Regions from separate parts of the Thauera sp. 27 genome, predicted to be linked through region 2. Evidence: riboswitches for the same ligand, from Rfam matches in the RefSeq annotation. Region 2 holds a riboswitch; each other region holds the start of a gene.
The links. Region 2 has a riboswitch for cobalamin ahead of bluB (5,6-dimethylbenzimidazole synthase). Riboswitches for the same ligand answer to the same signal wherever they lie in the genome.
Positions count from the first base shown of each region.

Region 1: it holds a riboswitch for cobalamin, as region 2 does, so the genes downstream of both, B447_RS03320 (GNAT family N-acetyltransferase) here and bluB (5,6-dimethylbenzimidazole synthase) in region 2, are expected to answer to the same signal.
Region 3: it holds a riboswitch for cobalamin, as region 2 does, so the genes downstream of both, cobO (cob(I)yrinic acid a,c-diamide adenosyltransferase) here and bluB (5,6-dimethylbenzimidazole synthase) in region 2, are expected to answer to the same signal.

Region 1 covers NZ_AMXB01000004.1:150,101-153,341, forward strand. The annotation lists gene B447_RS03315 (ribonucleoside-diphosphate reductase subunit alpha) at 1-1,256, opposite strand, end outside; gene B447_RS03320 (GNAT family N-acetyltransferase) at 1,369-1,932, opposite strand; cobalamin riboswitch at 2,090-2,291, opposite strand; gene prpF (2-methylaconitate cis-trans isomerase PrpF) at 2,375-3,241, opposite strand, start outside.
Region 2 covers NZ_AMXB01000034.1:49,240-52,480, reverse strand. The annotation lists gene nirB (nitrite reductase large subunit NirB) at 1-767, opposite strand, end outside; cobalamin riboswitch at 1,203-1,395, shown strand; gene bluB (5,6-dimethylbenzimidazole synthase) at 1,445-2,212, shown strand; gene pqqA (pyrroloquinoline quinone precursor peptide PqqA) at 2,330-2,467, shown strand; gene pqqD (pyrroloquinoline quinone biosynthesis peptide chaperone PqqD) at 2,531-2,830, shown strand; gene pqqE (pyrroloquinoline quinone biosynthesis protein PqqE) at 2,799-3,241, shown strand, end outside.
Region 3 covers NZ_AMXB01000012.1:16,135-19,375, reverse strand. The annotation lists gene cobN (cobaltochelatase subunit CobN) at 1-390, opposite strand, end outside; gene cobW (cobalamin biosynthesis protein CobW) at 392-1,468, opposite strand; gene cobO (cob(I)yrinic acid a,c-diamide adenosyltransferase) at 1,533-2,144, opposite strand; cobalamin riboswitch at 2,302-2,522, opposite strand; gene B447_RS08310 (methyl-accepting chemotaxis protein) at 2,591-3,241, opposite strand, start outside.

The DNA of each region.
Region 1 (3,241 bases), on a different contig from region 2:
CCGCCCTGGTTGACCGCCACCGCGGTGTCGTTGACCACCTTCAGGAAGGGAATCACGCCCTGGCTCTGGCCGTTGGTGCCCTTGATGCGGCTGCCGAGCGCACGCACGGCCGTCCAGTCGTTGCCCAGGCCACCTGCGAACTTCTGCAGCAGGGCGTTCTCCTTGATCGACTGGTAGATGTCTTCCAGGCTGTCGGCCACCGTCGTCAGGTAGCACGATGACAGTTGCGAATGCCGGGTGCCGCTGTTGAACAGCGTCGGCGTGCTGCTCATGAAATCGAAGCTCGACAGCAGCTCATAAAACGCAATGGCCTGCGCCTCGCGGTCGATCTCGTTGATCGCGAGACCCATCGCTACGCGCATGAAGAAGGTCTGCGGCAGTTCGATACGGCGCTCGCTGACGTGCAGGAAGTAGCGGTCGTACAGCGTCTGCAGGCCAAGGTAGTCGAACTGCAGGTCGCGCTCGGGGCGCAGCGCCGCTGCGAGGCGCGCAAGGTCGAAGTCGGCCAGGCGCGGGTCGAGCAGTTCGGCATCGATGCCGCGGCGAATGAGGGTCGGCAGGCAGGCGGCATAGCCGAGTTCGGGATCGGCCATGTCGGCCTGGGAGGCCTCATGCCCGAGCACCTCCACGCGGATGGTCGCCAGCAGAAGGCGGGCGGCGACGCGGCCGTAATCCGGCTCGCGTTCGGTCAGTGTGCGTGCCGCCAGCACCAGCGCCTGGCGCATGGCTGCGATGGGTACGCCGTCGTAGAGGTTGTGCAAGGCGTGCTCGAGCACGGTGTCGGCGGACACGCCGTCCAGCCCTGCGCAGGCTTCGCGGCAAGCGGCGAGCAGGGCGCTGCGGTCGAGTGGGCGGCGCGCTTCGCCGTCGACGACGTGCAGCACGGCGAGTGCACCGTCGGTCTGCGCGTGCGCGCCTTGCTCGGCGGCGCGCTCGGCGGCACGACGCTCGCGGTAGAGCACATAGGCGCGGGCGACGTCGTGCTCGCCCGAGCGCATCAGGGCCAGTTCGACCTGGTCCTGGATGTCTTCGATGTGCAGCATGCCGCCGTCGGGCAGGCGGCGTGTCAGCGCGCCCACGACCGTGTCGGTGAGGCGCGCAACGATGTCGCGTACGCGCGAGGAGGCGGCGCCCTGGCGGCCCTCGACGGCGAGGAAAGCCTTGGTCATGGCGACGGTGATCTTGTTGGGGTCGAAGGCGACGACGGTGCCGTTGCGGCGGATGACCTGGAAGGCGTTGAGTTGCACTGAGTCCATCAGTGCCACGGAGGGAAGTCGGTCCACAGTGGGGTCCTCTTGTGAGTAAGTGCGAATGGCAGCCGGTGGCTGAAAGGCGAGGCTTGCGGGTGAGTGGCCGGTACTTGCCGCCTCACGCTGCGGTGCGGCGTTGCGGCTGGGCCGCAACTGCGGCCAGAGGCCGGCCGTTGGCAGGCAGGTCCAGCGTCAGGGGCGCATCAAAGATGCCGCCGGGCCTGCGGAAGCCGGTGGCCGCAGCCATATGCAGAACGGCCGGGCTGATGCTGTGACAGATGATCCGAGTTGCCGGCAGGGTGCGGGCCAGCGCAATCACATGGCCGAACAGCGCGCGCCCGAGGCCTCGCATACGGTAGTCAGGGCTGACGCTGAGACCGAAGTCGAGGGCTCCGTCACGCACGCCGGCATGTGCGAGGGCGATGACGGCGCCTTGTGCGGTGCACAGGCCATGGATATGGTCGCCGGCGAAGTCGAGTGTGCTGACATAGGCCGCGATACCCTCGTCGCGGATGCCGTGGCTGAAGCGCAGCATGCGGTCTTCCGCGTCGAGGCCGAGCAAGTGCGCGAGGATGCGTGGTGCGTCGGGCACGGCGAAGCGGTGCATCGGGCGCAAGGCCGTGGCCGGCAGGTCGGCGGCGAGTGGCTTCAGCTGCTGGGCGGAGCGGGCAGGAGCAGGCATGGCGGAGATCCGGTGCGGGCAGGGCGGATCTCCGACGGACAGGCGTGCGGCGCCATGCGCACGGACGCGCCGTGCGCTGCACTCGAGCCGTCAGGAAAACGAGCAAGTGAAATGGTGTGAGCCATGCCTCTTGTCAGGGACACCCCGCCCCAAACTGTTGAAGGTGATGTGCATGGCAGGTCTCCTGGCTCACGGGTCATCGCCTTGCGCCAGCCTTCCCGGAAAGATTCCAGTGGCAGAGAGGGCGCAGGACTCGCCGATTACAGTTGCGGGGGCAGCTCCGGGTTGAGCGCGCGGGGCGCGGCACCGGATTCCCTTTTAATCCCCCTTGCGGGGGAACCATAAGCGTCGGGGACTCTAATTGGATGCCCGGGGGGTGTCAAGTTGCCGGTCTGTATATAGTGCTCGTTACGTTCTGCTCTACTAAATGTTGTTTGTCGCGTCAGAAAGCGTCGCCGGGCACGCGCACCGCGCCTTCCATCAGCACGCGGGCCGTGCGGCTCATGACGGCCCTGGAGACCTGCCACTCGCCATCGACCAGCCGCGCCTGGGCGCCTACGCGCAGGGTGCCTGAGGGGTGGCCGAAGCGGACCGAATCGCGCTCACCGCCACCGGCGGCGAGATTGACCAGCGTACCGGGAACGGCCGCAGCGGTGCCGATGGCCACTGCGGCGGTACCCATCATGGCGTGGTGCAGCTTGCCCATCGACAGCGCGCGTACGAGCAGGTCGACGTCCCCGGCCCGTATCGCCTTGCCGCTGGCGGCGAGGTAGTCCCTGGGTGGGGCAACAAACGCGATCTTTGGCGTGTGCTGGCGGGTGGCGGCCTCTTCAGGGGTCTTGATCAGGCCCATGCGCAGCGCGCCGGCCACCCGGATCTTCTCGAGGCGTGCGAGCGCTTCCGGATTGCCGTTGATGTCTTCGCGCAGCTCGGTGCCCCGGTAGCCGATGTCCTCGGCGTTGACGAACACCGTGGGGATGCCGGCGCTGATCAGCGTCGCCTTCAGGCTGCCGACGTCGGGCACCTCGAGCTCGTCGACCAGATTGCCGGTGGGGAACATCGACCCGCCCCCGTTCTCGCCAGCGCCGTCCTCGGACGGGTCAAGGAACTCCAGCACGATTTCGGCGGCCGGGAAGGTCACGCCGTCCAGTTCGAAGTCACCGGTCTCCTGCACCTGACCGTCGGTGACCGGGACATGGGCGATGATGGTCTTGCCAATGTTGGCCTGCCAGATGCGTACCGCGCACACGCCGTTCCGCGGCACGCGTGCCGGGTCGACCAGGCCGGCGTGGAGGGCGAAGGCGCCGGC
Region 2 (3,241 bases):
CCACGGGCGCCGACGGCCAGTGCGTTCTGGCGCGCGAGCTCGTCGCGCGGACGGATGCCGGCGGAGAACACGATCATGTCGGTCTCCAGGTGGGTACCGTCGGCAAACACCATGCGGTGGCGGGCGCTGCGGCCGTCGGTGATCTCGACCGTGTTGCGCTCGGTGTGCACCTGCACGCCCAGGGCCTCGATCTTGTTGCGCAGGATGCGGCCGCCTTCGTCGTCCACCTGCACCGCCATCAGGCGGGGCGCGAATTCGACGACGTGGGTCTCGAGGCCGAGGTCGCGCAGCGCCTTGGCGCACTCCAGGCCGAGCAGGCCGCCGCCCACCACGACGCCCTTGCGCGAGATCGCGCCAGCCGCCTTCATCGCCTCGAGGTCCTCGATGGTGCGATAGACGAAGCACTGGTCGCGCTCGCTGCCCTTGACCGGTGGCACGAAGGGATAGGACCCCGTGGCCAGCACCAGCTTGTCGTAGGGCAGGGTGACGCCGTCCTGCGTCGTCACCGTGCGTGCGCGGCGGTCGATCGCCGCCGCGCGGCTGCCCAGCCGAAGCGTGAAGCCTGCCTCGGCGAAGAAGCCGGGGGCGACCAGCGAGAGGTCTTCCGCCGTCTTGCCGGCGAAGAATTCGGAGAGGTGCACACGGTCGTAGGCGACCCGCGGCTCCTCGCACAGTACGGTGACTTCCGCACCGGGGATCTGCAGTTGCCGGAGTTCCTCGAGGAACTTGTGGCCGACCATGCCATGGCCAACGAGAACGATCTTCATGCTGGTATCACTCATTCGGCCCCGCGTTGGGCCTGGCGATACCTGGGCACGGGGTGAGTCCGGCTCAAGCATGACGGCCTCCGCGGGACGCGGTTCGACATCGGATGGAAATGGCCGGCGACATACGTATTCGTATCCGCCGGCCCCCACCTGCGTTGGCGGAGGCAAGCCCTGTTCGCATCCTTGCGTGCTGGGCTGGTTTGCAATAAGCACGGACCGTGCCATGCACTTCAACGCCTTGAAAGCCCCGGATTGACTGGATCTGCCGCGATGGCAGATGCGCCTGGCGCACTGTGTTGGTGCGCCTGTCACCAAGCTGGTGCACCGTGCCGGGCGGCGAAGGGGGCGTGAAGGGTGGAGCGAAGGGGCAGGCTCAATACCGCGGCACGAGCCAGCGCACAGGTGTCGCGAGATGGCGGGCATGTGGCTAGAATCTGGCCCTCTCGACTTCGAGGTGCCCGCGCTTTGTGCGGGAGAATCGGGAAGGCGGTGCCAATCCGCCGCGCGCCCAGCGCCGTGAAGGGGATTGTCCGGGCAAGGTTCGCCCAGCCACTGGTCGTCAGGATCGGGAAGGCGTCCGGACGAGATGATCCGCAGCCGGAAGACCGGCCTCGAAGTGTTTCCTGCAGCCGTCTGGTCGGCGGCTGCCCACTGCTCGTCGACAAGGGGACTACTTCATGAGCAGCCAGACCCAGGTGCATTGCGCACCGCCGCAGGACACCCGTTTCCAGGCCAACCCTCGGTTCAGCAGCGCCGAGCGCGACGCGGTGTATCGCGCCATCCATACCCGCCGTGACGTACGCGGCGAGTTCCTCCCCGACCCGATCCCGGACGATGTGCTGGCGCGCGTGCTCACGGCCGCCCATCACGCGCCCTCGGTCGGCTTCATGCAGCCGTGGGATTTCATCGTCGTGCGCGCGCGCGCGGTGCGCGCGAAGATCCATGCCGATTTCCTCGCCGCCCATGCCGAGGCCGAGCAGATGTTCGAGGAGGGCAAGCGCGCCACCTACCGCAATCTCAAGCTCGAGGGCATCCTCGAGTCGCCGGTCAATATCTGCATCACCTGCGATCGCAGCCGTCACGGCCCGGTGGTGATCGGCCGCACCCACATCGGCGCCATGGACGTCTACAGCGCCGTGTGTGCAGTGCAGAACCTGTGGCTCGCGGCACGGGCCGAGAACCTCGGCGTAGGCTGGGTGAGCATCCTGCACCCGCCGGCGCTGCGTGAGGCGCTCGGCATTCCGCCCGAGATCGTGCCCATCGCCTACCTGTGCATCGGCTACGTCCGCGACTTCCATGCCCGCCCCGAACTGGAGGCGGCCGGCTGGCTCAGGCGCGTGCCCTTGCCCGAACTGCTGCATTTCGATGGCTGGCAGGGCAGGGCAGATGCCGCGGGTGAGCGCTTGGTCGAGGCGATTGACCAGGTCGTGCCGATTCTGCGTTGATCTGCATCAAAACCGGCGCCAGTGGCGGAAGAATCATGATATTCGCCAGTTCGCGCTGGTGATCGCGTCGATGGCGGGGTCGCGATCCTGCGGATCCCGCCGGCTGCTGTCACCGGGATGATGGCCCCTGAGCCGGCAAACAAGCCGGTTCAGCCACCATCATTCAAGAGGAGACACATCATGCAGTGGACCGACCCCGCTTATTGCGACATCCGTCTCGGCTTCGAAGTCACCGCCTACGTCTACGTACGCTGAAAGTCCGGCCGCCCGGCCTGCCTGCGGGCGGCCGGCCGGCGCCTGCCCGGAGCGGATGCCCGCATGAACGACTCAGCCGTCAGCCCGCCTGCCGCGGGCGAGCGCTACGCGCTCAACCCGATGTATCTCTTCCGCTGGGAGCCCACTCAGGACGCTCATGTCCTGCTCTACCCGGAAGGCATCGTCAAGCTCAACCAGACCGCCGGCGACATCATCGAGCGCTGCGACGGCAAACGCACCGTCGCCGAACTCGTCGCCGAGCTGCAGCAGCGCTACCCGGGCGACGAGGAACGCGTGGCCGAGGGCGTCTACAAATTCCTGGAGGTGTTCCGTGCCAAAGGATGGATCCGTCGTCAGGCTTGATGGGCAGGGCAAGCCCCTGTGGCTGGTGCTCGAGCTCACCTACCGCTGTCCGCTGAAGTGTCCGTGGTGCAGCAATCCGGTCGATTACGCCCGCGACGAGACCGCAGAGCTGTCCACCGCCGAGTGGAAGCGCGTGCTGCGCGAAGGCCGCGAACTGGGCGCGCTGCAGCTCGGTTTTACCGGTGGCGAGCCCCTGCTGCGCGACGACCTCGAGGAACTGGTCGCCGATGCGCGCGCACTGGGCTACTACACCAACCTGATCACCTCGGGTGTCGGCCTGAGCGAGGCGCGCCTCAGCGCGCTCAAGGCCGCCGGCCTCAACCAGATCCAGCTTTCGCTGCAGTCGAGCGAGCGCGAACTCACCGACACCCTGGTTGGTGCGCGGGCGCACGACCTCAAGGTGAAGGTCGC
Region 3 (3,241 bases), on a different contig from region 2:
GTCGACACTGCCCTTCATGAGCAGGTTGGTGTCCTCGGTCGCATCGCCCGAGAACATCACCAGCGCGATGCCATGTGCCCGGCACACCTGGCCAACCTGCTCGGTGCCGTAGGGCCAGTAGCTCTCACCGCCGAGATGGTCGATGACGACCACCCGCGCGTGCTGCAGCACCTCGTCGAGGTAGAGGTCCACCGACGCAGGCTGACGCAGATGCAGGAGGTTGGCCAGGCGCACGCTCGGGAACCCCTCCCCGGGGCAGGCCGCGGCGAGCAGGGCCAGGGTTGTGTCGGCAGCGCTGAGGATGACGATGTCAGCCGGGTCCTGCGCGATGCGCGTGACCACCGAGTCGTCCTCCACGAAGCCTCCGGCCTGTGCCGCCAGCAGGTGCATGTCAGGCGGTCTCGACCGCTTCGGCAACGGCGAGCGCAGCCGCCAGAGCGCTGGCGTCGAGGTCCTCGCCGATCAGCACCAGGCGGGTACGCGGCGTCTCGTCCGCCAGCCAGCGCCGGTCGAAGTAGCTGTCGAAGCGCCGGCCGACGCCATGCACGACCAGGCGCATCGGCTTGCCCGGCAGGGCCACGAAGCCCTTGATGCGATAGATGGTGTGGGCCTGAACCAGATCATGGAGGATGGCAAGCAGGCGCTCGCGATCGACCGCGGGCAGCTCGACCGAGACCGACTGGAAGGCGTCGTGGTCATGGTCGTGGGCGTCGCCCTCTTCATGGTCGTGGTGGCTCGCACGCAGGTGGATGTTGTCCTCGGCGGCAGCGCCCAGGCCAAGGACGAGGTCGAGGTCGATACGCCCGTGCTCGCTCGCGACCACCTTCACTGCAGGTGGCAGTTCCTCGCGTACCAGGGCCTCGACGGTAGCGCGTGCCGTCTCGTCGGCAAGATCGGTCTTGGACAGGATCACCAGATCGGCTGCCGACAGCTGGTCCTCGAAAAGCTCGTGCAGCGGCGACTCGTGGTCGAGGTTGGCGTCGGCTCGGCGCTGCGCGTCCACCGCCTGCGGGTTGGCCGCGAACTGGCCGGCCGCGGCGGCGGGCACGTCCACCACGGTGATCACCGCGTCCACAGTGCAGGCGTTGCGGATCTCGGGCCAGTTGAAGGCCTGCACCAGCGGCTTGGGCAGGGCGAGGCCGGAGGTCTCGATGAGGATGTGGTCGATGTCGTCGCGGCGTGCGATGAGCTCGCGCATCACCGGGTAGAACTCCTCCTGAACGGTGCAGCACAGGCAACCGTTGGCCAGCTCATAGAGCTGGCCAACACGCTCGCCCCCCTCATCCTCGCAGCCGATGCCGCAGCCGCGCAGGATCTCACCGTCGATGCCGAGTTCACCGAACTCGTTGACGATGACGGCGATTCGCCGCCCGCCCGCATGGGCGAGGATGTGGCGCAGCAGGGTCGTCTTGCCGCTGCCGAGGAAGCCGGTGACGATGGTGGCGGGGATCTTGGGGCGAATGCTCATCGGGATGCTCCGGGGGCGCGAGGGTGTGATCGCAGGATGTGTGCGGCAGGCAAGCGCCAGGCGCTCAGAAGTCGATGCCGGCCTGGGCCTTCACCCCGGCCTTGAAGGCATGCTTGCGGTCGGCGATCTCGCTGACCGTGTCGGCCAGGTCGACGAGTTCGGGCTTGGCTGCGCGACCGGTAATGATCACGGTCTGCTTCGGCGGGCGCGCGCGCACCGCGGCGAGCACCTGTTCGGTGTCGAGGTAGTTGTACTTGAGCATGTAGGTGAGCTCGTCGAGCACGACGAGGCTCAGCGCCGGGTCGGCGAGCATGGCGACGGCCTGCGCCCAGGCTTCGTCGGCGGCGCGCTTGTCGGCGTCCCAGTTCTGCGTGTTCCAGGTGAAGCCGGTGGCCATCGCGTGGTAGCGCACGGCGCAGGCGCCCGGGTTGCGCTGCAGGAAGGCCACCTCGCCGGTAGCATGGGTGCCCTTGATGAACTGCACCACGCCCGCTTGCTGGCCATGGCCGAGTGCACGATAGAGGGTGCCGAAGGCGGAGGTCGTCTTGCCCTTACCGTTGCCGGTGATCAGGATGACGATGCCGCGTTCTTCCTGCGCGCGCTCGATGGCCGCATCGACCACCTCCTTCTTGCGCTGCATGCGTTCGTTGTGGCTGTGCTTCCTGTTCTCATCCATCGTTCCGCGCTCCAAGTCTTCCAAGGTGTAAGCGGAGGGCGGAACAATGGCGACAGCATGAACGCGTGCGATACCGCAGAGACTCGGATCGGGCAGGACGCGGGCGGATCATGGATCCGCTCAAGCAGTCGGCACTTGCCCGCACCCCGGGGCACTTACCTGTCTGATCGAGCGGGTCGGTCTTCTGGCTCACCTTCGTCCGGTTGCCATCGCCTTCCCGGAGCAGTGTGCTCCAGTGGCATTGATTGATGGCACCGTCAGGCTTACAGCAGCGGGGGCTGCGCCGGAATGGCGGGCCTATGGCCTCGCTTCACCGGACTTCCCGTTTCACACCCGGATGAGGACTCATCCAGGCGCTCCCGTTCGATACGGGGCGGACTATACGCCGCCGCAGTCCCACAGGGCAAGCCGTCTTGCTGCCGGCATGCCCCATGCGGGTATTCAGTTCAGTCGGCGATGAGGGATTCGGCAGGCACACCGACCCGCACATTGCCCCAGTGCCGGCCACCCACCATGATCGGCATGGCGATGTCGCACAGCACCTCGCCGGTGTCACGCAGATAGGTCTGCAACAACATCGACTCGGTATTGCGCGCCGCGCGCAGCTCGGGTGGGCGGTCGAACTTGCGGCAGGTACGGTTGCCGACCAGATCAGCCTCGTAATTGCCGGTCAACGGCTTGGAAAACTTGCTGTTGTGGGTCGACAGGTAGCTGTCGGTATTGACCGCCACGGCAAACGCTGCGCCTTGCGCGGCATTGAGGCTACCGTCGAGGATGGCCTGGCAGCGGCGGGTGAACTCCTCGCCCCAGCTCACCTTGAACTTGGGCGGGTTGGTGCCGGCCATCGGCGTATAGCGACGATCGAAGACATCGACGTGGTTGGCCGCCATCTGCTCGAGCTGTTCCTGGATGCGGTCGCGGAAGATGCGGGTCTGGTCGACCACCTGGTCAAAGGTCCCGCGGCCGATCTTGAAGCGCGACACCAGTTCCTGTACCGCCTCGGTCGCCTTGGTCAGCCCGACCGTTCGCTGCTCGCTGTCCTGCATCTGCTCGCCAACCTTGGCCGACAGCTGGTTGATGGCGGTGACACTCTCGTG